DNA from 2 places in the Streptacidiphilus sp. BW17 genome. Region 1 is predicted to be linked to the other one. Evidence: riboswitches for the same ligand, from Rfam matches in the RefSeq annotation. Region 1 holds a riboswitch; the other holds the start of a gene.

Region 1 (14,564 bases):
ATCCCCGTGCCGCCAAGCGCAGCGACCCGCGCTTCGCACGGCCCGACGCGTCGATGTCGCTGCTGCTCAACGTGGCCGAGCACAGTCTGGACGAGGGCTATGCCGAGGCGGCGGCCCGGCGCGGTGCGGTGGGCAGCAGCAGGCTGCCGACGACCACGCGCGGACGGTTGGTGTTCGGGGTCGGGCTGGCCCTGGTGGCCGCCCTGCTGGCGATGGGCGTCAGCCAGGTTCAGGCCAACGCGCCGGTCGCGGCCCAGGAGCGGCAGGCGCTGATCGACCGGATCAACACCGCGACCTCGGCGGCGGACGCCACGCAGCAGCAGATCGGGCAGCTGCAGACGCAGCTCTCCCAGGCGCAGGCCGCCGCGCTCGCCGGAAAGGGCGGGAGCGCACTGCTGGCGGAGCAGCAGCTGGTCACCGGGCAGACGCCCGTCACCGGCCCCGGGCTCCAGGTCACGGTCGACGACGCCGCGTCCGCCGGGACCGACCTCAACAACGCCAGTCCGCGGACCAACGCGGGTTTCGGCAACACCGGCCGGGTGCGCGACAGCGACCTGCAGCTGGTGGTCAACGCGCTGTGGCAGTCGGGGGCGGAGGCCGTCGCGATCAACGACCAGCGGCTGGGGAACCTCACCTCGATCCGGGCCGCGGGCGACGCGATACTGGTCAACAACAGTCCGTTGACCCTGCCGTACACGATCCAGGCGGTCGGCGGACCAGGCCTGCAACAGGCCTTCCGCAACAACGCCGACGGCGGTCTCTACCTTGCGTCGCTCAACCAGGGGTACCAGATCCGCTACAGCATCACGTCGGCAGGCGCACTCCAACTCCCGGCCGCGCCACCGGTCCGGCTGCTCGACGCCCGACCGGCCCCGGCCTCCACGGCCGCACCGACCTCGCACCCTTCGGAAGGAACGACGCACCCATGATCGCCGTGCTGGGCCTGGCCCTCGGAGTCGTGGTCGGGCTGTTCGTGCAGCCGGACGTCCCGACGTGGCTGGTGCCGTACCTGCCGATCGCCATCGTCGCCGCGCTCGACGCCGTGTTCGGCGGGATCCGCGCCATGCTGGACGGCATCTTCGACGACAAGGTGTTCGTGGTCTCCTTCTTGTCCAACGTGGTGGTCGCGGGCCTCATCGTCTTCCTGGGCGACCAGTTGGGCGTCGGTTCGCAGCTCTCCACCGGCGTGGTGGTCGTCCTCGGGATCCGCATCTTCTCCAACACCGCTGCGATCCGCCGTCACCTGTTCCGCGCGTGAGGTGTCCGCTGGTGAGGTGTTCCGTGCGTGACCGAACGGCATGGACAGATGACGTGACCGGCCCGTGCGAAGGGCGTGAACCGGTGCGGACGGCTCCGCCAGGGGTAGGACGGATGGCAGGATGAACGGCGCGGGCAGATTGAGCACGCAGTGAGCAGGCAGGGAGCGGAGCATTGACCGAGCAGCAACCCGGGGAGCAGTCCCGGGAGCCCGAGCGCACGGGCCGGCAGCGGCTCGCCGCCGCGCTCTGGCCGCCGCGGGTCAACCGCGCCCAGCTGATCGTCGCGGTGCTCCTCTTCGCCCTCGGCCTGGGCGTGGCCTTCCAGGTCCGCACCAACACTCCCGCCAACCAGCTGCGCGGGGCGCGCCAGGACGATCTGGTGCGCATTCTGGACGAGGTCGACGCGCGACAGCAGCGCCTGGACCAGGAACACCAGCAGCTGCAGTCGACGTTGAGCGAGCTGCAGACCAGTTCCAACCAGGCGAAGGCGGCGCAGGCGCAGACCCAGCAGAAGCAGCAGCAACTCGGCGTGCTCTCCGGCACGGTCGCCGCGACCGGCCCGGGCGTGACGCTGACCGTCAAGGACCCGGGCGGGAACGTCCAGGCGGCTATGCTGCTCAACACCTTGGAGGAGCTGCGCGCAGCAGGGGCGGAGGCGGTACAGATCAACAACGTCCGTGTCGTCGCGGGCACCTGGTTCAACGACGTGGCCAGGGGTTCGGTGAGCATCAGTGGAACCACGGTGTCCCAGCCGTACGTGTTCACAGCCGTCGGCAACCCGCAGGACCTGGACACCGCGCTCAACATTCCGGGCGGCGTCGTGCAGTCGGTCGACCGCGACCAGGGCACGGCGACGGTGGTCAAGCGACAGTCGTTGGTCGTTACCGCCTTGATCCCTTTGAGTACTCCTGACTACGCTCACACGACGCACCCATGATGTATCCACATCTCCTCCTTCGTTCCGCCGCTCCGCACGCTGATCCGACTGCCGTTCCGACACCTGTCCCGACCACTGTTCTGTCCACGATGGCTCCACCTCGCCCCACGGGCGGGTCCGTTTCTTGCAAGGGGAATCGCCCGTGAGTCTGTTCTCGAAGCTGTTCGGCCGTAAGTCCCAAAAGGGAGCGGTCGAGGCGCCCACCGCCCGGCACCGCCGTGGTGACGAGGAGTTCGGCCAGGGCGTCCCCGGTATGCGGGGGGCTCCGGAGTCCGACAGCTACGCCGCCGCCGATCGGCCGCTCTTCCGTGACGAGGCCGCCGGCCGACACGCGGGTGCGCAGGGTGGGGGGCGTATAGCCCCGCAGCCGGTACCTTCAAGTTCAGGTGGAGGGTTTGCGGCCGATCCGTTTGCCCAAGACCAGTCAGGCGATCCGCGACAGGAGGCCGCAGGCGTGACGGTGTGCACCCGATGCGGATTCAACAACCCGGACTCCGCCCGCTTCTGCTCGAACTGCGGTGCCCCGCTGCGGGCCCGCGTCGGTGGTGGCGAGCGTCCCAGTGAGACGACGTCCACGATCTCGATCTCGGGACTGGAGGCGTACGAGCCGGACGCCCCGGCCGCGATGAGCCCCGGGCTCTCCCAGGAGGCCCAGGCCGCGGTCGACGCGCTTCCGCCGGGCTCGGCGCTTCTGGTGGTGCGCCGCGGCCCCAACTCGGGCAGCCGGTTCCTGCTGGACACCGACCTCACCACGGCCGGTCGCGACGCGCAGAGCGACATCTTCCTGGACGACGTCACCGTCTCGCGGCGGCACGTGGAGTTCCGGCGGCGGCAGGGCGGCTTCACGGTCGCCGACGTCGGCAGCCTGAACGGCACCTACGTCAACCGCGAGCGGATCGACGAGGTGCCGCTGAACAGCGGTGACGAGGTGCAGATCGGGAAGTACCGGCTGGTCTTCTTCGCCGCCCGCCCGGGGTACTGAGACGCGGTGCCCCGCCCCTGGGAGGAGTGAGTCAACCGTCGTGCAAGCTGACAGCGGTACCCCGGGGGCGGTGGCGCCCTTCGTTCCCTCCGGTCGACCCTCGCCCGGAGGCGGGCGCGACCTGGCCCACAGCATCGTCTCGGGACGGCAGCAACTCCTCAGCATCGGCGCGGTGCTGACCGAGCTTCAGGCCGAGTTCCCCGAAGTCACCATCTCCAAGATCCGCTTCCTGGAGGCGGAACGCCTGGTCGAGCCGCAGCGCACGCCCTCGGGCTACCGCAAGTTCAGCGCGGTCGACGTGGAGCGGCTCGCCTACGTGCTGCGGATGCAGCGCGACCACTACCTCCCGCTGCGGGTGATCCGCGAGCACCTGGCCGCCCTGGACCGGGGCGAGAACCCGCCCGCGCTGCCCGGCAACGGCTCGGGCGGGTCGGCCGGCCAGGCGGACTCCGCGGGTGGGGCCGGCGCGGAAGAGGCCTTCGACCCTGTCCGTGACGGCGCGATCGCCCCCGGTCCGGTCGCGGGCGGAACCCGGCTCGGCCGGGCCGAACTGCTGGCCGCCGCGGGCATCACCGAGCAGCAGCTGTCCGAGTGGGAGTCCTACGGCCTGGTGGCCGCCGACCGGGACGGCGGCTTCGACGGCGAGATGCTCCAAGTGGCGCGTCTGGTCGCTGAGTTGGGCCGCTTCGGGCTGGAGCCCAGGCATCTGCGAGCGGTCAAGGCCGCCGCCGACCGCGAGGTCGGTCTGGTGGAGCAGATCGTCGCCCCGCTGCGCCGTCACCGCAATCCGCAGACCCGTGCCCACGCCGCCGCCCTGGCCCATGAGCTGGCAACCCTTTCGGTGCGGCTGCACGCCTCACTGGTCCAGGCGGGCCTGCGGGCCCGGCCGGGCACCTGAGCAAGCGGGCGCGGGGCAGGTGTTGGGCAGGTGGTGGCCGGTGGACGTGATCAGGACGACTGGAGTATCCGCCCCGCGCGCCCTAGGGTTGCAGGTGTGAACGAGCTAGATGTCGTGGGTGTCCGGGTGGAGATGCCGTCGAACCAGCCGATCGTGCTGCTGCGCGAGGTCGGTGGGGACCGCTATCTCCCGATCTGGATCGGCCCCGGTGAGGCCACCGCCATCGCGTTCGCGCAGCAGGGCATGACGCCGGTGCGTCCGCTGACGCACGACCTCTTCCGCAACGTGCTGGAGGCCGTCGGCCAGCAGCTCACCGCGGTGCGGATCACCGACCTGCGTGAGGGCGTCTTCTACGCCGAGCTGGTCTTCGCCAGCGGCGTCGAGGTGAGCGCCCGCCCGTCCGACGCCATAGCCCTGGCACTGCGCACCGGCACGCCGATCTACGGCGCCGATGGTGTGCTGGACGAGGCAGGCATCGCGATCCCCGACGAGCAGGAGGACGAGGTCGAGCGGTTCCGGGAGTTCCTGGACCAGATCTCACCCGAGGACTTCGGCAGCAGCGGTCAGCAGTAGCGGTCGGCAGGAGCAGTGGCCGTGCGCGTGCATACGACCGGTTGTCCGACCGGTGTACTGACGGGTTTGCCGAACCACATTCGCGCGGAAATACCCCCGCTCGGGACACGCAAAACCACTCGTGAGGCTGACGTCACCCGCCATGCCGAGCGTGGCGATCGTTGACGCGCTCCTGGCTACTGCCTACCTTCGACTGTGAACGTCCCCGGGTGTGCCTCCCCGCACCCCCGCTGAGGCGGTTCCCGAGTCGAGCGGATGGAGGGTCGTGTTGAGCAGCACGGGTGACAGAACAGCCACGGGCGGCTCCTGCCCCGTCCACTCCCAGGTCCGGACGCTGCCGCGGTCGGCGCGCTCCGGTTGGGAGGGGATGCCGATGGTGCCGCTCCCGGCTGGCCCGCAGGACGACGTGCTGCCCAGCTCGGAGTTGATCGGCTACCGCGGGCCCACGGCCTGCGCCGCGGCCGGGATCACCTACCGCCAGCTCGACTACTGGGCCCGCACGGGCCTGGTCGAGCCGAGTGTCCGCGCGGCCCAGGGGTCCGGCACGCAGCGCCTCTACGCGTTCCGCGACATCCTGGTGCTCAAGGTGGTCAAGCGCCTGCTCGACGCGGGCGTTTCGCTCCAGAGCATCCGCACCGCCGTCGACCACCTGAGCCAGCGGCCGCAGGAGGCACTGCCCGACATCACGCTGATGAGCGACGGGGCGACGGTCTACGAGTGCGTCTCCGGGCACCAGGTGGTCGAGCTGCTGCAGGGCGGTCAGGGCATCTTCGGCATCGCCGTCGGCGCGGTCTGGCGTGAGGTCGAGGCGACGCTCACCCGCCTCCACGGCGAGCGCACCGACACCGGCGAGAACCTGCCCGGCTTCGACCCGTCCGACGAACTGGCCCGCCGCCGCAACCGCGCGGTCTGATCCGCGCGTCCGCTCCTCAGGATGACCCTGGGGGAGGAGAGTGCGGTGCGGGTGTTGCGCGGGCTTCGCGTGCTGGTCCGGCTCGGCCGACAGCGGCGGGTTCAGAGGTGGGGCTTCCAGGCGCTCTGCGCGCTGACGGTGCTGGTGCTCGCACCGGTGGCGGTGATCAGGCTGCAGAGCGACCCGCGGGTGCGGACCGTCGCCGACGTGCCCGCCGAGCCCGTGGTGGTGGTCTTCGGCGCGGGCCTGGACGGCGGCAGGCCCTCGCCCTACCTCGCGCACCGGCTCGACGCCGCGCTCGCGCTCTACCGGGCCGGTCGGGTCCGCGCTGTCCTGGTCACCGGCGACAACAGCCGCCCCGACTACGACGAGCCGGACGCGATGCGCACCTACCTGGTCCAGCACGGCGTCCCGACGGCCCGGATCGCGGCCGACTACGCGGGGTTCGACACCTGGGACTCCTGCGCCCGCGCCCACCGGATCTTCGGCGTCACCCGGGCCGTCCTGGTCAACACCGAGTACGCGATCCGCCGGTCGGTGTCCCTCTGCGAGACCGCGGGGATCGACGCGTACGGGATCGGGGTTCCCGAGCCGCACGATCGGACCTGGGACTACGGCGCGGTGCGGGAGATCGCCTCGGCGGACAAGGCGGTCTTCCTCGACGAGCTCTTCGATCCGGACCCGCATCTGCTCGGGCCCAAGGTCACCACGCCGGCCGCGTTCGGTTAGGGCCTGGCCCCAGTTGCGCCCGTGGTGGTGTACCAGCCGTTGTCATACCCGTGCGCGATGATCGGTTCATGCGGTCCGTGCCGTCGATCCTGCATCTCGACATGGACGCCTTCTTCGCGTCGGTGGAGCAGGCGTCCAAGCCGAGCCTGCGCGGAAAGCCGGTGATCGTCGGCGGGCTGGGCGGGCGGGGTGTGGTCGCGACCGCTTCGTACGAGGCGCGCACGTTCGGCGTGCACTCCGCCATGGCGATGGCGCACGCGCGCCGCCTCGCGCCGAACGCCGCGTTCCTGATCCCACGGTTCGAGCTGTACCGGCAGATCAGCGAGGAGGTGATGGCGCTGCTGCGCAAGCTCTCGCCGCTGGTCGAGCCGCTCAGCCTGGACGAGGCCTTCGTCGACCTCGCCGCCGGCCCCTACGGCGAGCTGCTGGAGGCGGAGGGCGCGGAGCTGGCCCGCGCGCTGGGGGAGGACCTGCGGGCCGACATCCGGGACAAGGTCGGGCTCACCGCCTCCGTCGGGCTGTCGACGACCAAGTTCCTGGCCAAGATCGCCTCGGAGGAGGCCAAGCCCGACGGCCTGGTGCTGATCGAAGCGGGCCGCGAGCGCGAGGTGCTCGAACCGCTGCCGGTGCGGGCGCTGCCGGGAGTCGGGCCCGCCACGGCCGAGACGCTGCGTCGGGCGGGGCTGACCCGGGTCGCGGAGCTGGCGGCGTTGCCGCAGGAGGAGCTGATCCACCTGCTGGGCCGGGCGCACGGCGCGGGCGTGCACGCGCTGGCCCGCGGGCAGGACGAGCGGCCGGTGGTGCCCGACCGGGACGCCAAGTCGGTCTCGGTGGAGGACACCTTCGAGGTCGACCTCGGCGACCGCGACAGCATCATGCAGGAGCTCGACCGCCTCGCCGACCGCTGCGTCCGCAGGCTGCGCGCCGCAGGGCGGTCGGGGCGGACGGTGGTGGTCAAGATCCGCCGCTTCGACTTCACCACGCTCACCCGCTCCGAGACGCTGCCCTCGCCCACCGACGACCCGCTGGTCATCGCCCAGATGGCGCGGCGGTTGGCCGAATCCGTCGGACTGCTCGGCGGTATCCGGCTGCTGGGCGTCGGCGTCAGCGGCCTGGCCGACTGGACCCAGGAGGACCTCTTCGCCCAGGCCCAGCGCGAGGCCTTCGAGGAGTACGAGGTGCTGGAGGCCTTGGCCGAGGAGGCGGAGGAAGACTCAGGCGCGGCGGGGGCCGAGGACGCGGAGGCCGGGTCCGCGGCAGGCGGGTCCACAGCGGGCGGGTCTGCGGACGACTCCGCCTACGGCGGGCCGGACGCGCCGCGTGCGTTCCACCCCGGCGCGGCGCCGCGCGGACGTCGCTGGGTGCCGGGGCAGGACGTGGAGCATGCGGAGCTCGGCCACGGCTGGGTCCAGGGCAGCGGCGTCGGGCGGGTGACGGTGCGCTTCGAGACGCCCGGTTCGGGCGTCGGCCGGGTCCGCACCTTCCTGGTCGACGATCCGGCCCTCGCCCCGGCCCCGGCGCTCCCGCTTGTGCCCATACGCTGACGGGCCGCCCAGCGGGGTGCCGGGCGGCCCGTGGTCAGCGGGGACGAGCGGGAGTGAGCGCGGATGAGCGGGGGTGACGGTGGGTCAGGCGCCCATCGCGTGGCCCGGCAGGTCCGGGTTCTGGCCCATCGGACCGTTCGGGCTGGTCGGGCCGTTCGGACGGAGCGGGGTCGCGGCCGGGGTGCCCGCGATCGGCGCGCCTCCGATCGGTGCACCGGCCGCCGGGGGAGTGGTGGCTGGGGCGACCGGCGTGCCCTGGGGGCGGCTGCCGTCCTGGACCTGGATGTGCTCGCGGTGGAGCTGCTCGCGTACCACCTCCTCCTCGGTGATCCGCTCGGTCACCAGGCGGATCCGCTCCACCGGGACGACGGTCTTCTTGACGACGAGGCGCTCCTCATGGAGGGTCACCTCCTCGACGCTCTCCGCGATCTCGGCCTCGGTCAGCTGCTCGCGCTCCTCCGCGCTGACCGGGACCCGCTCGACGCGGATGCGCTCGCGGACCACCGGCACCCGTCGCTCGACCTGCTCCGCCGTCACGTACTTGCGCAGCCGGGCCCGGCCGAGGACGTGCCACTCGGTCGAGATGTCCAGGCGCTCCTCGCGGCAGACGAACTCGACCGGCTCGGGGACCGGCTCCTTGGCGACGGTGCCGGTCGCGGCGCCCGTCGTGCCGGGGGTCGCCGTGCCCGCTGTCGCGGTGCCACTGGTGGCCGGAGCGCCGAAACCGGGCAGCGGGTCGGTCAGCGGGTCCGGACGACGCTGCGGTTCGGTCGCCGTCCCGCCCATCGCGCCCGCACCTGCGCCCGCTCCTGCCATGCCGCTGCTGGGGAAGGGTGCAGCGGGCGGCGTCTGGACGGTCGGTTGCTGCATCGTCGAGTCCTGCGCCGCGTCCTGGCCGACCCGTGGCATTTGCGCGGTCTGCGCCGTCTGTCCGGCCTGCGCGCCAGCCGTCGTGCCGCCCGTCATGAACGCCGAGGTGCGCCCGCCGTTCGACTGGGACTCCACGACGGGCGTCGCCACCGTCTTCTCCACGGGCTGCTCCTCCTTGGTCAGGTTCTCTTTCCGCTCCCCGCGCGTTGCGGCACCCGCCGCAACGCCTGCGGCACCGGCCGCAGCCGCCGCCTCCCCGGCCTTCGGCGCGGAGGTGGGTCCGTGGCCGTTGCCCTCCGCCGCCTTGGCGCCCGAGTCGGCCGCATGCTGGCCGGTGCCGGTCGGGACCTCCAGGCCGTAGTAGCGGTAGAGCTGCAACTCCTGGGCGGGGGAGAGGTGCTGGCCGACGCCGAAGTCGGGCGAGTCCTTCACCTGCGACTTCTCATAGGGGACCCGCAGTTCCTCGGAGACGAACTCGCTCGTCGTCAGCGGCACGAAGGCGTCGCGGCCGAACAGTCCGGTGCGAACCGCGGCCCACTCGGGTTCACCGGTCGCATCGTCGAGGTAGACCTCGTCCACGGTGCCGATCTTCTCGCCGTTCTTGTCCACGGCCTTGTGGCCGATCAGATCCCTCGGGTCGATCTCGGTCTGCACGCTTCTCACTCCTCCATCGGCCCGCGCCGGTCTGTTCAGCTGACGAACGTGCTCAACTCATACGAAAAGGCACAATGATCGCTTTGTCGAACGCACGCAGCTCCGCCGGGTGTGTCGCTGCTCCGTCCGGTGGACGAGAACGGTGCTCGGGCCCCGTCCGGCGGCCGATCCGCGCTGGTACCCTCGGGGTTGACCGTCGAGCACGTGCGGGAGAGTCCGAGCGCCTGATCTGGGCAACCTGATCGGGGCGACCCGGCGCCGAAGGAGCAACTCCTCCCCGGAATCTCTCAGGCCGAAGTACCGCGCTGGCGAGGTCGACTCTGGAAAGCAGGGCCGCGCCCGAGCCTCATGGCTGCGGGACGGTCCTCACCGACGGTGAAAGCCGGTCCGGCCGCAGCGTTACAGCAGCGGCAACAGGGCCGGTGAAGCTCTCAGGTTCCATGACAGAGGGGGAGGTCGTCCGGGCGCCCCACCGCGTCCACCCGGTCCGACCAGGAGGCCAGTCTCCCCATGACGTCGTCGCTTTCCGAGCTGGAGCAGTCCAGCCCGTTCGAGAACCGCCACATCGGCCCGGACGCCGGGGCGCAGGCCAAGATGCTGGCGCAGGTGGGCTACGGCTCCCTGGACGAGCTCACCGCCGCCGCCGTCCCCGCCGCGATCCGCAGCCTGACCGCGCTGGACCTCCCGGCCGCCCGCTCCGAGGCCGAGGTCCTCGCCGAGCTGCGCGAGCTGGCCGGCCGCAACCAGGTGCTGCGCTCGATGATCGGCCTCGGGTACTACGGCACCTTCACCCCGCCGGTGATCCTCCGCAACGTGCTGGAGAACCCGTCCTGGTATACGGCCTACACGCCCTACCAGCCGGAGATCTCGCAGGGGCGCCTGGAGGCGCTGCTCAACTTCCAGACCGTGGTCACCGAGCTGACCGGTCTGCCCACCGCCGGCGCCTCGCTGCTCGACGAGGGCACCGCCGCCGCCGAGGCCGTCGCGCTGGCCCGCCGGATGGGCAAGGTCAAGGGCGGCGTCTTCGTCATCGACGCCGACACCATGCCGCAGACCGTCGCCGTCATCGAGACCCGTACCGTCCCGACCGGCGTCGAGACCGTCGTGGCCGACCTCAGCCAGGGCATCCCGGCCGAGATCGCCGAGCGCGGCGTCTTCGGCGTGCTGCTGCAGTACCCGGGCGCCTCCGGCGCGGTGCGCGACCTGGCCCCGGTCATCGCGCAGGCCAAGGAGCTCGGCGCGGTCGTCGCGGTCGCCGCCGACCTGCTGGCGCTGACGCTGCTGAAGTCCCCGGGTGAGCTCGGCGCGGACATCGCGGTCGGCACCACCCAGCGCTTCGGCGTCCCGATGGGCTTCGGCGGCCCGCACGCCGGGTACATGTCCGTCCGTGCCGACTACGCCCGCAGCCTGCCGGGCCGCCTGGTCGGCGTCTCCGTCGACGCCGACGGCAACCGCGCCTACCGCCTGGCGCTGCAGACCCGCGAGCAGCACATCCGCCGCGAGAAGGCCACCTCCAACATCTGCACCGCGCAGGTGCTGCTGGCTGTGATGGCCTCGATGTACGCGGTCTACCACGGCCCGGACGGCCTGGCGAAGATCGCCTCGCGCACCCACCGCTACGCCTCCGTGCTGGCCGAGGGCCTGCGTCGGGGCGGCGTCGAGGTCGCGAGCGACGCGTTCTTCGACACCGTCACCGCCCGCGTCCCCGGCCATGCCGCCGAGGTCGTCGCGACCGCTGCCGCCGCCGGGGTCAACCTGCGCCAGGACGGCGCCGACCTGGTCGGCATCGCCTGCGACGAGACCACCACCCGCGCCGACCTGGCCGCCGTCTGGGGCGCCTTCGGCGTGGACGCCGCGGGTCCGGACGTGGACGCGCTCGACGCCGCCGCCGGCTCCGCGCTGCCCGAGGGCCTGCTGCGCACCGACGAGTACCTGACCCACCCGACCTTCCACGCGCACCGCTCCGAGACGGCCATGCTGCGCTACCTGCGCTCGCTGGCCGACAAGGACTACGCGCTGGACCGCGGCATGATCCCGCTCGGCTCCTGCACCATGAAGCTGAACGCCACCGCCGAGATGGAGGCGATCACCTGGCCGGAGTTCGCCGACGTGCACCCGTTCGCCCCGGTCGAGCAGGCCGACGGCTACCTGCAGCTGATCGGCGAGCTGGAGGCGCGCCTGGCCGAGGTCACCGGATACGACAAGGTCTCCATCCAGCCCAACGCCGGTTCCCAGGGCGAGCTGGCCGGTCTGCTGGCGGTGCGTGCCTACCACCACGCCAATGGCGACACCCAGCGCGACGTCTGCCTGATCCCCTCCTCCGCGCACGGCACCAACGCCGCCTCCGCCGTCATGGCGGGCATGCGGGTCGTGGTCGTCAAGACGCTGCCGGACGGTGACGTGGACGTCGACGACCTGCGCGCCAAGATCGAACAGCACCGCGACCAGCTGGCGGTGCTGATGGTCACCTACCCGTCCACGCACGGCGTGTACGAGGAGAACATCGGCGACATCTGCGCCGCCGTGCACGAGGCGGGCGGCCAGGTCTACGTCGACGGCGCCAACCTCAACGCGCTGGTCGGTCTGGCCAAGCCGGGCAAGTTCGGCGCGGACGTCTCGCACCTGAACCTGCACAAGACCTTCTGCATCCCGCACGGCGGCGGTGGCCCGGGCGTCGGCCCGGTCGGCGTCCGCGCGCACCTGGCGCCGTACCTGCCGAACCACCCGCTGCAGCCGACGGCCGGTCCGGCCACCGGTGTGGGTCCGATCTCGGCCGCGCCGTGGGGCTCGGCGGCGATCCTGCCGATCTCCTGGTCGTACGTCCGGCTGATGGGCGGCGAGGGCCTCAAGCGCGCCACCCAGGTCGCGGTGCTGAACGCCAACTACATCGCCAAGCGCCTGGCGCCGTACTACCCGGTCCTGTTCACCGGCCCCGGCGGCCTGGTCGCGCACGAGTGCATCATCGACCTGCGGCCGCTGGCCAAGTCGGCGGGCGTCTCCGTGGACGACGTGGCCAAGCGCCTGATCGACTACGGCTTCCACGCCCCGACCATGTCGTTCCCGGTGGCCGGCACGCTGATGATCGAGCCGACCGAGAGCGAGGACTTGACCGAAATCGATCGCTTCTGCGCGGCGATGATCGCGATCCGTTCGGAGATTGACAAGGTCGGTTCCGGTGAATGGCCGGCGGAGGACAACCCGCTGCACAACGCCCCGCACACCGCGGCCGCGCTGGCGGGCGAGTGGGAGCACGCCTACACCCGGGCCGAGGCCGTGTTCCCGGCCGGTGTGAACCCCACCGAGAAGTACTGGCCGCCGGTCCGCCGCATCGACGGCGCCTTCGGCGACCGCAACCTGGTCTGCTCCTGCCCGCCGCTGGACGAGTACGAGGACTGATCGGCCGCGAGCGCTGAAAAGGGGCGCGGGAACTGCTCACGCAGTCCCCGCGCCCCTTCGTGCGTGTTGCTACGCAGCGCCTGCCAGCACGCGCCTCGGGGCGACCGCGCGGCCGTCCGGGAGGATCTCGCCGGTGTCCTCGAAGATCAGGACACCGTTGCACAGCAGGCTCCACCCCTGTTCCGGGTGGCTCGCGACGACGGCTGCGGCCTCGCGGTCCGGCGAGTCGGCGGACGGACACTCAGGACGGTGCTGGCACATAGCTCGTACCCTCGTTTCGGCGTGCTTCGAGAATATTCCAAAGCCGGTCTGCGGCGCGTGTGTGAAGTGCCTTTTCGCCGGGTAAGACGTTGGGCTTCTCGCACTGGTTCACAGTGTCCGCGTATCGCGACCCGCCCGCAGCCATTTGGTGACATGCGTCACGCCGAAACCTGTCCGACCAGCAGAAACCACCCGTTGTGACCAGGCGCGCCATGGTCACAACGGGTGGTACGGGTGGTTCTTCAGGGGGAGTGCGCTTCGGCGCGCGGGTCAGGCGGGGCTGGTGAGCAGCGCGCCGTTGGCGAGCGCGAGCAGGGCGAGCAGTTCCTCCGCGTGGTGCGGGACGTGGGCGGTGACGCCGAGCGGCGCCGGGACGAGCGGGATCAGCAGGTCCGGCGACGGGGCGGCGGAGAGCACGGGGTGCAGCCAGAGGGCCGTCATGTAGTGGCCGGGCACCGAGAGCAGCCGCGGCAGGTAGGTGGTCGGGGTGCCGGCCGCGTGCAGCCGTGCCTGCTGCAGCGCGCGCAGCGTGGACGCCGGATACGGGCCCTCGGCGAAGTGGGCGAAGGCGTGCACCTCCATGGTCTCGCCCGGGCTCGAGCCCGTCTCGTCCGGCGCCACCTCCAGGGTGTCGGCGGCGCCGACGACGGTCTCGCCCTCCTTGATCAGGAAGCGCCAGCCGGTTCGCAGCGCGGCGGCGAGCGGCGTCGCGCCCGCGCCGGTGACCGCCGGGTCCAGCAGGTGCACGGGAAGCGGATGCGCGGGGGTGAGCGGCCCGGTGCACCGTCGCATGGCCGAGGTCCGGACGGGGCCGACGTCGGCGGGGACGTCGCGGTCGTCCAGCGCGCGGAGAACGGCGCGCAGGGCGGCGGCGGGGGGCTGGGGCAGCTGCAGGGTCATGTCGGTTCGCCTCTCGTGGCAGCAGAGACAGGCGGGGCGGGAGTTACGGCGTTGCCGGGCGTTGCGGTGCTGCGCGGCTGTGCGGGGGACGAGCGACCGCGCAGGCGTCGACGGCTGCGCGGTGCAGGGCTGGCTCAGAGCGCGGGGCAGGGCACGTCCGAGGGGGCCGGGGCACTCCGGCGGCGTCGGACGGTGCGTACCTGTTCTCGCGAGTCTATACGAACGGATGCACGGCGTGACTCTTCTACTACTGTCCGTGCAGGGCCGCAAGGGAGAAATCGGGCACACCGTGTGCCGGGCACCGTATTGGCACATGCCGTTTTCGCGCGTTCTGTCGGGTAGTCGATCACCCCTTCGGGGCATGCTCCCTCTACGCCCGACCGAGGGAGGGATGGCGCCCATGGGGGAGAAGGTGGCCGCCAGTAACGCAGATCTGGCGGACCGTCAACTCTACCGTCGGAAGCTGCGCCAGTGCGTCGACGCGCTTCGACTGCTGCTGGAGGAGGACCGCTTCGACAGACCACGGGCCATGATGGGCCTGGAGATCGAGATCAACCTGGCGGACGAGGACGGCCTGCCGACCATGCGGAACGAGTCGGTGCTGGAGTCGATCGCCAGCGGGGACTTCCAGACCGAGCTGGGGCAGTT
Region 2 (14,564 bases), on a different contig from region 1:
ATCGGCTGGATGGTGCCGACCTCGTTGTTGGCCCACATGACGGTTGCGAGCGTGACGTCTGTGGGATTGCTTGCGATCGCCGCGCGCAGGCCCTCGGGCGCGACGCGGCCGAGCGGGTCGACCGGGAGCCACTCGACGACCGCGCCCTCGTGCTGCTCCAGCCAGTGGACGGCGTCCAGGACGGCGTGGTGCTCGACGGGGCTGCACAGGATCCGGCGCCGTGCCGGGTCGGCGTCCCGGCGGGCCCAGAACAGGCCCTTGACCGCCAGGTTGTCCGACTCGGTGCCGCCGCCGGTGAAGACGATCTCGCTCGGGCGGGCGCCGAGGGAGGCGGCCAGGCTCTCCCTCGACTCCTCGACCACGCGACGGGCGCGGCGTCCGGCGGCGTGCAGGGACGAGGCATTGCCGGTGCTGCCGAACTGCGCGGTCATCGCGTGGACCGACTCCGGCAGCATCGGAGTGGTGGCGGCGTGGTCGAGGTAGGGCATGGCGGCCCAAGTGTAGTGCGCCCACCGACGGAGTCCGGTGGGTGGTACGGGATTCGGACATGCGGAGCCGCGCGGAAGCAAGAGCCACGCGGCGAAAAGGTTCCGAATGCGCATCATCCATTGCAGCCTGTGCAATGGCGTCCCTACGCTCACAGCACAGTCGAGCACAACGGGGCGGGGCATGTCGCAGTCGGTGGACCGGGCGCTGACCGTGCTCGCATCGCTGGCCGAGGGGCCGGTCTCGCTGGAGCAGGCCGCCGCGCGGATCGGGGTGCACAAGTCGACCGCCCTGCGGCTGTTGCGGACCCTGGAGGAGCACGGCTTCGTGCACCGCCAGGCCGACTACCGCTACCGGCTCGGCGGACGCCTCTTCTCCCTCGCCCAGCTGGCCTTGGAGAGCATCGACGTGCGCGGCGTCGCGGCCCCGCACCTGGCCGAGCTGAACGACCGCTGCGGGCACACCGTGCATCTGGCCGTCTACGAGGACGGCGAGGCCACCTACGTCGACAAGCTGGAGAGCCGCTACCCGGTGCGGATGTACTCGCGCATCGGCAAGCGCGCGCCGCTGACGGCGTCCGCGGTGGGCAAGGTGCTGCTGGCCGGGCTGCCCGAGGGCCGCCGGACGGAGCTGGCCCGGCGGCTGGACTACCCGGCGTACACACCGCGCTCACTGCGCACGCCCGAGGCGCTGCTCGCCGAACTGGAGACGGTGCGGGACCAGGGCTGGGCCATGGACCGCAGCGAGTACGAGGAGAGCGTCAACTGTGTGGCCGTGCCGATCCGGGGTATCGAGCGACAGGTGATCGCCGCCTGCTCCATCTCCACCCCGACCGTGGTCGCGCCGCTGAGCGCACTGCGACGACTGATCCCCGACCTGCTGGCCACGGCGGAGGCGATCTCCCACGAGTACGGCGGCCGGACCGGATGAGGACCCGATGACGACCGGATGATCTCCCTCCCGCCCCGCCTCTACGCTGTGGCGGGCGACACCATCACGGCAGTTCAGGCAGTACAAGCGGCACCGGCAGTACCAGCGGAACGAGTGGCGCGGCAAGAGACCCGGGTGGACCAGGAAGGGGGCGCGAAGCCATGATCGAGCAGGCCTTGCAGGAGGTCTTGCCGGAGGTCTCGCCGGGTCGGTACGACCGCTACGAGGCGCTGCTCCAGGCCATCGCCCAGGGGGAGCTGTGGATGCTGCTCTGGCACGGCACCCCCGGCAGCCCGGACGCCCAGTACGGCAGCCTGGAGGTCGGCGGCTACGGCTACGCCCCGTGCGTCACCTCCGCCGAGCAGCTCGCGGCCTGCGGCTGGACCCGGCAGCACAAGGTCTGCTCCGGGCCCGAGGTCGCCTCCGCGCTCTACCACGAGCGTTGGGGACTCTGGCTCAACCCGCACCAGCCGGGCGGCGGGCTCGGCATCCCGTGGGCGGACCTGAGACGCGTCGCCGGCGGGCTCGACCGGCTGCCCGCCGGACCGCTGAACCTGACGGCGGTCGGCTCTCCCCCGTCCGCCGTCCCCTCGAGCGTGAGCTCGATGGACGCGCTCGCCCCCTTCTGTTCCCGGCTCGCCGCCGAGGCCCGCGAGACGCCTGCGGTGCGCACGCTGCGCCGGGCCTGGGTGGAACCCTCCTGGGGCGAGCCCTACCTGGTCATCGGACTGGACCTGCACGACGCGTCGGCCGCCGCGGCGGAGACGGTCCGGCAGATGGTCGAGCGCTCGCTGGCATCGGCCCCGGAGGCGCTGCCGCTCTCGACGGTGGCGATGTCCGACCCGTACGACCCGGTGGCCACCTGGCTCTCCGCCCGCGTCCCGGCCTTCTACGACCGCGACCTCGACCTCGACCTCGCCACCTCGGGAAGCTGACAGACCGTCACCAGACGTACTGTCACCGGACATGCGAAGGGGCCGATCCGGACGCGTCCGGATCGGCCCCGCTCAACGACAACCTGTCGGCGTCACTCCGCCGACGCGGGCGCGGAGGGGATCTCCTCCGCCGCGACGACCTGCTTGACCTCCGGGAAGTGGCAGGCGGCCTGGTGTCCCTCGGCCGAGCCGACCAACTGGACCAGCGGCGGCTCCTGGCTGGCGCAGATGTCCTGCGCCTTCCAGCAGCGGGTGCGGAACCGGCAACCCGACGGCGGGTTGATCGGGCTGGGCACGTCCCCGGTGAGGCGGATCCGCTCGCGGCGCGCCTCGCTGTCCGGGTCGGCCTCGGGGACCGCCGAGAGCAGCGCGTGCGTGTAGGGGTGCTGCGGACGGGAGTAGAGCGTCTCCCGGTCGGCGATCTCGACGATCTTGCCGAGGTACATCACCGCGACGCGCTCGGAGAAGTGGCGGACCACCGCGAGGTCGTGCGCGATGAAGACGAACGCCAGGTTGAACTCGCGCTGCAGGTCCTGGAGCAGGTTGACCACCTGCGCCTGGATGGACACGTCCAGCGCGGAGACCGGCTCGTCCGCGACGATCAGCTTCGGCTTGAGCGCGAGCGCGCGGGCGATGCCGATGCGCTGGCGCTGACCGCCCGAGAACTCGTTCGGGTAGCGGTTGTAGTGCTCGGGGCTGAGACCGACGATCTCCAGCAGCTCCTTGGCACGCCTGCGGTGACCGCCCTCGGGGTTGATCCCGTTGAGCTTCATCGGGGTCTCGATGATGGTCCCGACCGTGTGCCGCGGGTTCAGCGACGAGTACGGGTCCTGGAAGATCATCTGCAGGTTCTGCCGGGCGGCCCGCATCGAGGAGACGCGCTTGTGCGTGATGTCCTCGCCGTCGAAGCGGATGCTGCCGCCGGTCGGCTCCAGCAGACGGGTGACGAGTCGGCCGGTGGTCGACTTGCCACAGCCCGACTCACCCACGAGGCCGAGCGACTCGCCGGCGTTGACGCTGAAGTCGAGACCGTCGACGGCCTTGACCGCGCCGATCTGCCGCTGCCAGACGATGCCCTGACGGATCGGGAAGTGCATCTTGAGGTCCTTGACCTCAAGCAGCGACTCGCCCTCGGATGCCCCCGGAGTGGCCCCTTCGCGGGGGCCAGGAATGGTGTCGGTGGTGCTCACGGCATGCTCCTGTTCGTCCGCGGCTTACTTCGCGGCCTTGCGGATCTCGATCTTGCTTTCCCCGCTGAGGTGACACGCCGCGATGTGGCGGTCCGAGTCGAGGACCGGGAGCAGCTCGGGCCGCTCCGACATGCAACGTCCGTCCGGCACCTGGCCCTTGAACGCGCATCGGGGGTTGAAGGCGCAACCGCTCGGGAGGTTGATCAGGCTGGGCGGGGACCCCGGGATCGGGTTGAGCCGCTCGTTGACGTCGCCACCCAGGTGCGGCATCGACTGGAGCAGACCCCAGGTGTACGGGTGCTCGGGGGCCTTGAGCACCTCGCGCACACTGCCGTACTCGATACGCCGGCCGCCGTACATCACCAGGATGTCGTCGGCGATCTCGGCGACCACGCCCAGGTCGTGGGTGATGATGATGACCGCCGAGCCGAACTCCTCCTGCAGGTCCCGGATCAGGTCCAGGATCTGCGCCTGGACGGTGACGTCCAGGGCGGTGGTCGGCTCGTCGGCGATCAGCAGCTGCGGGTCGCAGACCAGCGACATGGCGATCATGGCGCGCTGGCGCATACCGCCGGAGAACTCGTGCGGGTAGCTCTTCGCACGGCGCTCCGGCTGCGGGATGCCGACGCGCTTGAGCATGTCGACCGCGCGGACGTTGGCCTCCTTCTTGGAGACCTTGTGGTGGACCCGGTACGCCTCGGCGATCTGCGCGCCCACCGTGAAGAACGGGTGGAGCGCGGAGAGCGGGTCCTGGAAGATCATGGACACCTTGTTGCCGCGCAGCGGGCGCATCTCGCGCTCGTCGAGCGCGACGAGCTCGTCGCCGTCCAGCCAGATCTCGCCGGAGACCTTCGCCCGCGTTCCCTTGTGGAGACCGAGCAGGGCAAGGCTGGTGACGGACTTTCCGGAGCCGGACTCGCCCACGATGCCCAGGGTCTTGCCGTGCTCCAGGCTGAAGGAGACCCCGTCCACGGACTTGACGAGCCCGTCCTCGGTCGGGAAGTGCACCTTCAGGTCGCGCACCTCCAGGAAGGTCGACGGCGGGCTGACGGGGACGGTCTGCGGCGAGATTTCGATGGCCACTGGTAGTTCCTCAGTCGACAGGGGGTCGGGATCGCCGACCCGCGCCGGATGGTTCTGGCCCGGCTTCAGGCGAGGCGGACGCGGGGGTCGATGATGCCGTACACCACGTCGACGACGACGTTGGCAAGCACGACGGCCACGGCGGCGAAGAGCGTGGTGGCCATGATGACGGGGAGGTCGACGTTCTCCACGGCCTGGACGGCCAGCTGACCGATGCCGGGGATGCCGAAGACGCTTTCGGTGATGACTGCCGAGCCGCCCACCAGGGTGGCGAAGTCCATGCCGAAGATGGTGACGATCGGCGTGATCGCGGCACGCAGCGCGTGCTTGAAGACCAGGGTTCGCTGACCCAGGCCCTTGGCACGGGCGGTGCGGATGAAGTCCTCGCCCAGGGTCTCCAGCATGCTGGAGCGGGTGAGCCGGGTGTAGTAGGCGAGGAAGCCGATCGTCAGCGAGGCCCAGGGGAGCAGAAGGCCCTGGAACCACTGGCCGAAGCCCTGCGTGATCGGGGAGTAGTTGGGGGTCGGCAGCAGCTGCCACTTGTCCACGAAGGCGTACTGCAGCACCAGCGCGAGGAAGTAGATCGGCAGCGAGATACCGACCATCGCCAGTCCGACGGCGAGCTTGTCCACCAGCTTGCCCTTGCGGACGGCCGCGAGGATGCCGAGGCCGACACCGGTGATGAGGAAGGCCACAGCCGCACCGGCCGCCAGCGAGATGTCCGCCGGCAGACGGTTCATCAGGGTGTCGAAGACGTTGGAGTCGTCGTGGAACGAGATGCCCAGGCAGGGAGCCGGGCACTGGACCGCCAGGGGCCCGTCGCCGATGGTCCGGCCGGCGAAGATGCCCTTGAGGAACTCGAAGTACTGCGTGAAGAGGCTCTTGTCGAGTCCCAGGGAGTGCTTGATCTCCAGGATGCGGCCCGGGTTGCAGGCCTTGCCACAAGCCAGGACGGCCGGGTTGCTCGGCACCGCGAAAAAGATGAGGAAGGTAACGAGGCTGACCATCAGGATGATGGTGAAGGCGCTGAGCAAGCGCCGAATCAGATAACGAGTCATGTGGTGCTTGGACCGGGCTCTGCCTGGCCCGCCTCCCTCTCGCTTCGGGCGGCCGGGTGTGACCTGCGCGCGGAGTGATGGTTCGGACGTGGGTCCGGGCGGCAGCGGGTACGCCGCCGCCCGGACCCGGAGGTGTTACTGCTTCACGAAGACGTGCGCGAGGTTCATCTCGGCGAGCTCGGTGTCGTTGGTCAGACCGCCGACGTTCTTGCCCTGCAGCTCGTAGAAGGTCATGTAGACGAGCGGGACGACCGCGGCGTCGTTCTGCAGCAGCTGGGTGTCGAGCGCGCCCCAGGCGGCGTTGGCCTGGTTCGGGTCGGCCATCTGGTTGATGTTGTCCATCTGCTTCTCGGCGGCCGGGTCCTGCAGCTGCGAGAAGACCTGGTTGCCCTGGGGGATGATCTGGCGGCCGTCGAAGAGCGGCGGCAGGATCGTGCTGGCGTTCGGCCAGTCGGCGATCCAGTCACCCCAGATCAGGTCGAAGTGGTTGGACAGGTTCCCGACCGTGTTGAAGTAGGAACCACGGTCGATCTGCTTGATGTTGACCGTGATGCCGATCTGCGCCAGCGAGGTCGCGATCGCGGTGGCGACCTTGCCCTGGGTCGGGGTCGCCTCGACCGCCAGCGACAGGGTCAGGTTCTTGACGCCGGCCTGCGCCATGAGCGCCTTGGCCTTGGTCAGGTCACCGGCCGGGTTGCTGCCGTACGGCGCGGCGTTGTCCTGGCGACCGGCGGTGCCCGGCGGCAGGAAGACCGTGGCGTAGGGACCGTAGGCCGAACCACCGAAGGCACCGCGGACGGTCTGCTTGTTGATCGCGTACTCGATCGCCTGGCGGACCTGGAGGCTCTTCACCGTGGTGGTGTTGATGGCCATGTAGTTGGTGCCCGGGGCGGCGACCTTGTGCAGACGCGACTGCAGCGTCGGGTCGTTGACGAAGGAGTTCAGGTCGGTGCCCGCGATCGGGTCCTCGATGATCGCGTTCTGCGCGTCCGTGCCGTCGGCCTTCATCAGCTGGTCGATGGACGCCATGTCCTGGCCCATCTTGACGTCGATCTCGTCGACGTTCTGGTCCCGCAGCGGGTCGACGGACTTCGACCACTCCGGGTTCTTGACCAGGATGAGTTCCTTGTTCTGGGTGTACGACTTCAGCTCGTAGGGGCCGTCCGACCACACGTGCGTGTCGTAGGTGGCACCCGTGTCGTGGGCCTTCGGCACCGCCGAGAAGTCCGACATCGCGGTCGCTTCGTTGAAGTCGTTGACCGGGGTGCTCAGCTGGAAGACGATCGTGCTGGCGTCGGGGGTCTGGATCGCGGCCAGGTCGCCGCTCTTCGTCGGGCCCTTGTAGCTCTTGTCGTTGGCCAGCCACTGCTGCGCGTAGGTCGGGCCACCGGACAGGTCCGGGTCGAAGGTGCGCTCGACGCCGTACTTGACGTCGTAGGCCGTGACGGTCGAGCCGTCCTGCCACTTGACGCCCGGACGGATGTGGAAGGTCCAGGTCTTGTCGCCGTTGCTGGCGGTGCCGGTGTCGGTCGCCAGGTCACCCACGAGCTTCGGGGTGGCGTCCGGCTGGTCGGACGGCTGGGTCCAACCGGTCAGCGAGCGGTAGATCTCGCGGCCGATGTTCTGGCCCTGGGTGGTGTAGGTACGCCCCGGGTCGATGTGGTCGAAGTCGCTGGGCGCGTAGTACAGCAGGGTGCCGCCCTTGGTCGGCGCTCCACCAGTGGTGCTTCCGCCGCCACCACAGGCGCTGGCCCCCAAGGCGACGGATATCGCGATAGCGGTCATGGTGACCGTGCGCTTGCTGCGCATCATGGGTGGGTCTCCTCTTGTCTTCTTGGTTGCCCCGCCTCGCCCGGCCGACGGATCGGCCCGGAGGTGCGGAAGTTCAGCTGCGGTTGGCCCGCGGGTCGAGCGCGTCGCGGACGCCGTCACCCAGGAGGTTCATGGCCAGGACGATGACCAGGAGAGCGAGGCCGGGTACGGCCAGGTACGTCGGGTCGTACAGGTAGTACTGGGTGGCCGCGTTGAGCATCCCGCCCAGGTCCGGGTTCGGCGGGACGACGCCGACGCCCAGGAAGGAGAGGGCCGCCTCGGTGGCGATGTTGATCGGCACCGCCAGCGCGAAGGAGATCAGGATCGGCGCCCAGAGGTTCGGCAGCAGTTGCTTGAACAGGATGTGCCGCCAGCCGGCGCCCATGATCCGTGCCGCGTCGATGAACTCCCGCTCACGCAGGGAGAGCACCTGACCGCGCACCAGTCGGGCGGTGTAGGCCCAGGCGAAGAGGGCGATGATCGCGATGATGGCGCTGAGCTGCAGCGTCTCGCTGGTGCCGCCGTGGGAGTTGGTGGTGAAGGCGTTGGTGATCACCGGCGTCACGGCGATGATGAACAGCAGCTGCGGGAACGCGAGCATGACGTTCATGATCCAGTTGAGCGCGGTGTCGATCTTGCCGCCGAAGTAGCCCGCCGCAAGGCCGACCACCACGCCGATAACCGTCGAGATGACCGCCGCGGTAATCGCCACGATCAGCGACGTCCGGAGACCGTAGATCAGCCGGGCGAACACGTCGAAACCGGTTCCGGGCTCGACTCCGAGCCAGTGGTGACCACTGACGCCACCCAATGAACCGATCGGGAAATTACCCGTGTCCGGATTGATGGCCTTCAGGTCGGGCTGTATCGGCCCCCAGCCCTCCAAAGTGGAGAGAAGAGGCGAGCAAACGGCAGCCAGAATGAATAGCACGGTGACGACCAGAGCGATCATCGAGGCACGGTCGCGCTTCAGTCGCGTCCAGGCCATCCGTGCAGGAGAACGGCCTGCGGAGGAGTCCCCCTGGACCGCCGGAGCCTCTTGTTCGGCCGTTGGATCAGCCACGAGGGTCGACGATTCCCCTGCGGGATCGGTCGGTTGGGGTTGCTTGGTCATGGTGCGGACATCCCCGGATCTCAGTTCAGGTGTGCATGGCGCGGCGCGGTGAGGGGACTCTATGCACGTGGCTTTTCTCTGCTCAAGAGGCCGTGACCCGCCGAAACCAGAATGAGATCATGCGAGATACAGCTGTTGTGATCCAATGTCCGTTTTGGTGCCATATATAGCCTTGACACGGCGCAAACGGGGTGCATGCGGTCGGGTGTTATGCCCGATTTGCCAGCATTTGTCGGAGACACCCCTTCCGATGGTGCTCAATGCCAAGAAACGTTCCGCGATTCACCATGTGAGACGAATGGGCTTTCTGGGGCGCGTGGGACCAAGGCTCGGGGAAAGATGAATGGACACATTCAAAAAGCCCCTCTTTGGAAAGATTCAAAGAAGGCCGCGCGCTGGCTTCGGGACGGCTGTGCACAGGCTGTGCAGGCGCACGCCCGGCCCAGCGCTCCCCCGACCATCGCGTCGCACCCTGTAGAAAAGGCGACGTGGCTTCCCAGATCTTCGCCCCCGACGTCGAACAGGTGCTCGACATCTCCGGCATCTTCGTCTTCGCCCTGTCCGGCAGCCTGTTGGCGGTACGCAAGAACTTCGACGTGTTCGGACTGGCGGTGCTCGCCGAGGCGACGGCGCTCGGCGGCGGGGTCATCCGCGACGAACTGATCGGCGCCGTACCGCCGGCGGCGTTCACCAACACCGGCTACTTCGTCACCCCGCTGATCGCCGCGGCGGTGGTCTTCTTCCTCCACCCCGAGGTCACCCGGATCAACCGCACCGTGCAGACCCTCGACGCCCTGGGCCTGGGCCTGTTCTCCGTCACCGGGACCGCGAAGGCGCACGACTTCGGCCTGGGCGTGATCGCGTCCGTGGCACTCGGGATGATCACCGCGGTCGGGGGCGGCGTCCTCCGCGACCTGCTGGCCATGGAGACGCCGTCGCTGCTGCGTTGGGACCGGTCGCTCTACGCGGTCCCGGCGATGCTGGGAGCGGGCATCACCGCCGCGCTCATCGCCTTCGGCGACCTCAACGCCGTGACCGGGACCGCTGCCACGCTGGTCGCCTTCGGGCTGCGGATGCTGGCGCTGCACTACAACCTGCGCGCACCCCGTGCCTGGCACCGCGGCAGCTCGCAGACGGGTGAGGCGTAGGGCGCGTGAGGCGTAGGACGGCCGAGGCGTAGGGAGCTCCTCCCTACGCCTCACCGGTCACCGCTTCACCTCAGGGCTGCGCCTCGGTCACCCCTGCGCGTAGAAGGGGGCGACCGTCGACAGCATCCACTGCACGGTCGGGTCCTCGGCCACCACGTCCAGCAGGATCAGGGAGACCTCGTACCCCAGCGGGGCCACGCCCAGCGCGCGACCGAGGGCCAGGCCCACCGCCTCGTGGTCGCCCGGCTCGTACCGGGCCAACTGCACGCCCACGAACAGCTTCGGCGCGTCGCCCTCGACCTGCACCAGAGCCCGTCGTGCCGTCAGCACCACGGGCAGCACGGCGAGTTCGCTCGCCGCGGCGGCCAGGAAGTCGTACGGCTCCTCGTGCGCCTCCGGCTCCCACGCCGTGGCGCGGACGCCCTCGTCACCGCCGCCGCAGAGGTCCGGGACGCCGGCGGCGGGGACCGGCAGGCCGACCGCGCCCTCAGGGTTCACCGCGATGCCGACGCCCTGCGGCAGCCCACGGGCCAGTTCGCGTACCGGCGCGATCGCGTACGACATGGCGTCGCCCGCGACGGCGCGCAGCTGCGACTCCGAGCTGAAGACCGGGACGAACGGCTGCCCGGCCAGCTCGGTGGTGGGCATGTCGAGTGTGGTGCCGTCCCGGGTCGGCCCGGCGGGCAGCGGGACCCAGACCTGGCTGCGGCCCAGCACCTCCATCACCCGGGGCGTGGCCCCGGGATCACCGACCGACGCGGCCAGCACCTGCTCCAGCTCGTTCTCCGGCCAGCTCCCCGGCTGCACGCCGTGCTGCACGCCGTGCTGCACGCCCTGCTGCGGGATGCCCGCGTACTGCTCCACCGTCTGCCTCCGCCCGTTACGCCCGTTGTGCCCGTTCGCGGCCTTTTGCCGGTTCTCAGCTGTGTCGCTGCCGGATCGCAGCCTGTTCGCCACAGTCCAGGCGCCATGCCATGATGAGCGCACCCACAATTGCATACCGGCCGTTCGAACCCGCGCGGGAGAGCTCGGCGACACCCCTGCACCCACCCGTACCAGCGGTTGCGCAGTGGGAGTTCGCCGGCGCCGAAGGAGCAAGGCCTCCCCCGAATCTCTCAGGCACCACACCGCACGGGCGAGGCAGTTCTGGAAAGCGACCAGTCGCAGGAAGCGACGGAGAGGGCGCGGACGACACCGTCCGCGTCGTGGCTCCGTACCGCGCTGGTCCACCCACGGTGCAAGCCGCCCACGCCCCGCGCGTCGGCGCGGTGAAGCTCTCAGGTCGCAGCGACAGACGGGGAGGGCCCTGCCGCAGCATGCCCTGATTGCTAGGAGATCACCGAATGTCTCTCCGCCTGACCGCGCTGGACAGCCTCCATCGCTCCCTCGGCGCCACCATGACCGACTTCGCCGGCTGGGACATGCCGCTGCGCTACGGCAGTGAGCGCGAGGAGCACCTCGCCGTCCGCACCAAGGCCGGTCTCTTCGACCTCTCGCACATGGGCGAGATCACCGTCTCCGGTCCGCAGGCGGGCGAGATGCTCGACCACGCGCTGGTCGGCTTCGTCTCCGCGCTCGCGGTCAACAAGGCCCGCTACACCATGATCTGCGCGGCGGACGGCGGCATCCTGGACGACCTGATCGTCTACCGCACCGGCGAGGCCGAGTTCATGATCGTCGCCAACGCCTCCAACGCCCAGCTGGTCCTCGACGAGCTGACCGCCCGCGCCGACGGCTTCGACGCCACCGTGCGCGACGACCGCGACGCCTACGCGCTGATCGCCGTCCAGGGCCCGAACTCCCCCGCCATCCTCGGCTCGCTGACCGACGCCGACCTGCCGGGCCTGAAGTACTACACCGCCCTGCCCGCCACCGTGGCCGGTCGCCCGGCCCTGCTGGCCCGGACGGGCTACACCGGTGAGGACGGCTTCGAGCTCTTCCTCGCCCCCGCCGACGCCGCCCACGTGTGGACCGCGCTGACCGAGGCCGGCTCCTCCTACGGCCTGATCCCCTGTGGCCTCTCCTGCCGCGACACCCTGCGCCTGGAGGCCGGGATGCCGCTCTACGGCCACGAGCTCACCACCGCGCTGACCCCGTTCGACGCCGGTCTGGGCCGCGTGGTCCGCTTCGACAAGACCACCAACGACGGCGCGTTCGTCGGCCGCGAGGCGCTGGAGAAGGCCGCCGAGCAGGCGCTCGCCAGCCCGCCGCGGGTGCTGGTCGGCCTGGTCTCCCCCGGCCGCCGCGTGCCGCGCGCCGAGATGAACGTGGTGGACGCCGAGGGCACGGTGATCGGCTCGATCACCTCCGGCGCCCCGTCCCCGACGCTGGGCAAGCCGATCGCCATGGCCTACGTCGACGCCGCCCACGCCACGCCGGGCGCCTCCGTCTTCGTCGACGTGCGCGGCACGCACGAGCCGGTCGAGGTCGTCGCCCTGCCGTTCTACAAGCGCGCGCGGTAGTCCGACCCGCGTCCGCCGCACGCCCGCCACACACGCTCCCGAGCGTCGACCTACCGGTCGACCTCGGAGAACACTTCCCGGGGTCCCAACCCCCGTTTCGCCGTACCCACACCTCATCCGGGAGAATCACGTCATGAGCAACCCCCAGCACCTCACGTACAGCAAGGAGCACGAGTGGCTGACCGGCGCCGAGAACGGCGTGGCGACGGTGGGCATCACCGCCTTCGCCGCCGACGCGCTCGGTGACGTGGTCTACGTCGACCTCCCCGAGGTCGGCGCCACCGTCACCGCCGGCGACACCTGCGGTGAGCTGGAGTCGACCAAGTCCGTCAGCGACCTCTACACCCCGGCCACGGGCGAGGTCGTCGAGGTCAACCAGGCCGTCGTCGACGACCCGGCGCTGGTCAACTCCGAGCCGTTCACCGGCGGTTGGCTGTTCAAGCTGCGCCTTGCCGGCGAGCCCGAGGGTCTGCTCAGCGCCGACGAGTACACCGCCCAGTTCGGCGAGTGAACTCCGGCGGCTGACAACCGACGTCCGCCAACACGACGTCCGACGACCGACGACCTGAGGGATCTCACCGTCATGACCGTCCTGAACCAGTCCCTGCACAGCCTCGACCCCGAGGTCGCCGCCGCGGTGGACGCCGAGCTGCACCGGCAGCAGTCCACCCTGGAGATGATCGCCTCCGAGAACTTCGCCCCCGTGGCGGTTCTGGAGGCCCAGGGCTCGGTGCTCACCAACAAGTACGCCGAGGGCTACCCCGGCCGCCGCTACTACGGCGGCTGCGAGCACGTCGACGTGGTCGAGCAGCTCGCGATCGACCGCATCAAGGCGCTGTTCGGCGCCGAGCACGCCAACGTCCAGCCGCACTCCGGCGCGCAGGCCAACGCCGCCGCGATGTTCGCGCTGATCAAGCCCGGGGACACCATCCTCGGTCTGGACCTGGCCCACGGCGGCCACCTGACCCACGGCATGAAGATCAACTTCTCCGGCAAGCTCTACAACGTGGTGGCCTACCACGTGGACGCCGAGACCAGCCTGGTCGACATGGCCGAGGTCGAGCGTCTGGCCAAGGAGCACCGCCCGAAGCTGATCATTGCCGGCTGGTCCGCCTACCCGCGCCAGCTGGACTTCGCCGAGTTCCGCCGGATCGCCGACGAGGTCGGCGCGCTGCTCATGGTCGACATGGCCCACTTCGCGGGCCTGGTCGCCGCCGGGCTGCACCCGTCCCCGGTGCCCTACGCGGACGTGGTCACCACCACCACGCACAAGACCCTGGGCGGTCCGCGCGGTGGCGTGATCCTCTGCAAGGAGCAGTACGCCAAGAAGATCAACTCCGCGGTCTTCCCGGGCCAGCAGGGTGGTCCGCTGGAGCACGTGATCGCCGCCAAGGCCGTGTCCTTCAAGGTCGCCGCCTCGGAGGAGTTCAAGGACCGCCAGCGCCGCACCCTCGAGGGCGCCAAGATCCTCGCCGAGCGGCTGACCCAGCCGGACGCGGTCGAGGCGGGCGTCTCCGTGCTGTCCGGCGGCACGGACGTGCACCTGGTCCTGGTGGACCTGCGCAAGTCCGAGCTGGACGGCCAGCAGGCCGAGGACCGCCTGCACGCGGTCGGCATCACGGTCAACCGCAACGCGGTGCCGTTCGACCCGCGTCCGCCGATGGTCACCTCCGGCCTGCGGATCGGCGCCCCGGCGCTGGCCACCCGCGGCTTCAAGGCCGAGGACTTCCGCGAGGTCGCCGACATCATCGCCGAGGCCCTCAAGCCGTCCTTCGACGACGCCAAGGCGGCCGAACTGTCCGCCCGCGTGAGCGCGCTGGCCGCGAAGCACCCGCTGTACCCGGACCTGTAAGCCTCCGGTAGGGGATTCGTCATCCCTGACGTGATCCCTGAAAGGTGGGGGCACCGCGCACACTGGAACCAGACAGTGCGCGCGGTGCCCCTACCCATGACACCGCTCGCACCCTCCCGCGCAGTTTCCTGCCCCACCCACAAGACAAGGGCGTCCTCGTGGCCATCAGCGTCTTCGACCTCTTCTCCATCGGCATCGGCCCGTCCAGCTCGCACACGGTCGGCCCGATGCGGGCGGCCCGGATCTTCGCGCGCCGCCTGAAGTCCGAGGGCCTGCTGACGGACGTCCACGCGATGCGGGCCGAGCTCTTCGGTTCCCTCGGCGCGACCGGCCACGGCCACGGCACACCCAAGGCGGTGCTGCTCGGCCTGGAAGGCAACTCGCCGCGCACGGTCGACATCGAGCAGGCCGACCTGGACGTGGCGCGGATCAAGGAGACCAAGCGGATCTCGCTGCTGGGCACCCACGAGATCGCCTTCGACCCGGACAACGAG

What was found. Region 1 has a riboswitch for glycine ahead of gcvP (aminomethyl-transferring glycine dehydrogenase). Riboswitches for the same ligand answer to the same signal wherever they lie in the genome.
Region 2: it holds a riboswitch for glycine, as region 1 does, so the genes downstream of both, gcvT (glycine cleavage system aminomethyltransferase GcvT) here and gcvP (aminomethyl-transferring glycine dehydrogenase) in region 1, are expected to answer to the same signal.

What each region holds. Positions count from the first base shown of each region.
Region 1 is NZ_JBGCCR010000033.1:3,505-18,068, forward strand. Features, by position in the region: gene ABH940_RS29770 (DUF881 domain-containing protein) at 1-929, shown strand, start outside; gene ABH940_RS29775 (small basic family protein) at 926-1,258, shown strand; gene ABH940_RS29780 (DUF881 domain-containing protein) at 1,432-2,196, shown strand; gene ABH940_RS29785 (FHA domain-containing protein) at 2,651-3,178, shown strand; gene ABH940_RS29790 (MerR family transcriptional regulator) at 3,300-4,076, shown strand; gene ABH940_RS29795 (bifunctional nuclease family protein) at 4,173-4,649, shown strand; gene ABH940_RS29800 (MerR family transcriptional regulator) at 4,918-5,562, shown strand; gene ABH940_RS29805 (vancomycin high temperature exclusion protein) at 5,584-6,291, shown strand; gene ABH940_RS29810 (DNA polymerase IV) at 6,360-7,835, shown strand; gene ABH940_RS29815 (PRC and DUF2382 domain-containing protein) at 7,920-9,359, opposite strand; glycine riboswitch at 9,557-9,672, shown strand; gene gcvP (aminomethyl-transferring glycine dehydrogenase) at 9,870-12,755, shown strand; gene ABH940_RS29825 (DUF5999 family protein) at 12,825-13,016, opposite strand; gene ABH940_RS29830 (hypothetical protein) at 13,287-13,916, opposite strand; gene ABH940_RS29835 (glutamate--cysteine ligase) at 14,317-14,564, shown strand, end outside.
Region 2 is NZ_JBGCCR010000016.1:22,775-37,338, reverse strand. Features, by position in the region: gene ABH940_RS20475 (cysteine desulfurase family protein) at 1-488, opposite strand, end outside; gene ABH940_RS20470 (IclR family transcriptional regulator) at 670-1,416, shown strand; gene ABH940_RS20465 (enhanced serine sensitivity protein SseB C-terminal domain-containing protein) at 1,578-2,351, shown strand; gene ABH940_RS20460 (ABC transporter ATP-binding protein) at 2,444-3,541, opposite strand; gene ABH940_RS20455 (ABC transporter ATP-binding protein) at 3,566-4,624, opposite strand; gene ABH940_RS20450 (ABC transporter permease) at 4,690-5,682, opposite strand; gene ABH940_RS20445 (ABC transporter substrate-binding protein) at 5,818-7,494, opposite strand; gene ABH940_RS20440 (ABC transporter permease) at 7,568-8,608, opposite strand; gene ABH940_RS20435 (trimeric intracellular cation channel family protein) at 9,097-9,756, shown strand; gene ABH940_RS20430 (enhanced serine sensitivity protein SseB C-terminal domain-containing protein) at 9,844-10,620, opposite strand; glycine riboswitch at 10,766-10,896, shown strand; gene gcvT (glycine cleavage system aminomethyltransferase GcvT) at 11,100-12,218, shown strand; gene gcvH (glycine cleavage system protein GcvH) at 12,352-12,729, shown strand; gene glyA (serine hydroxymethyltransferase) at 12,802-14,070, shown strand; gene ABH940_RS20410 (L-serine ammonia-lyase) at 14,229-14,564, shown strand, end outside.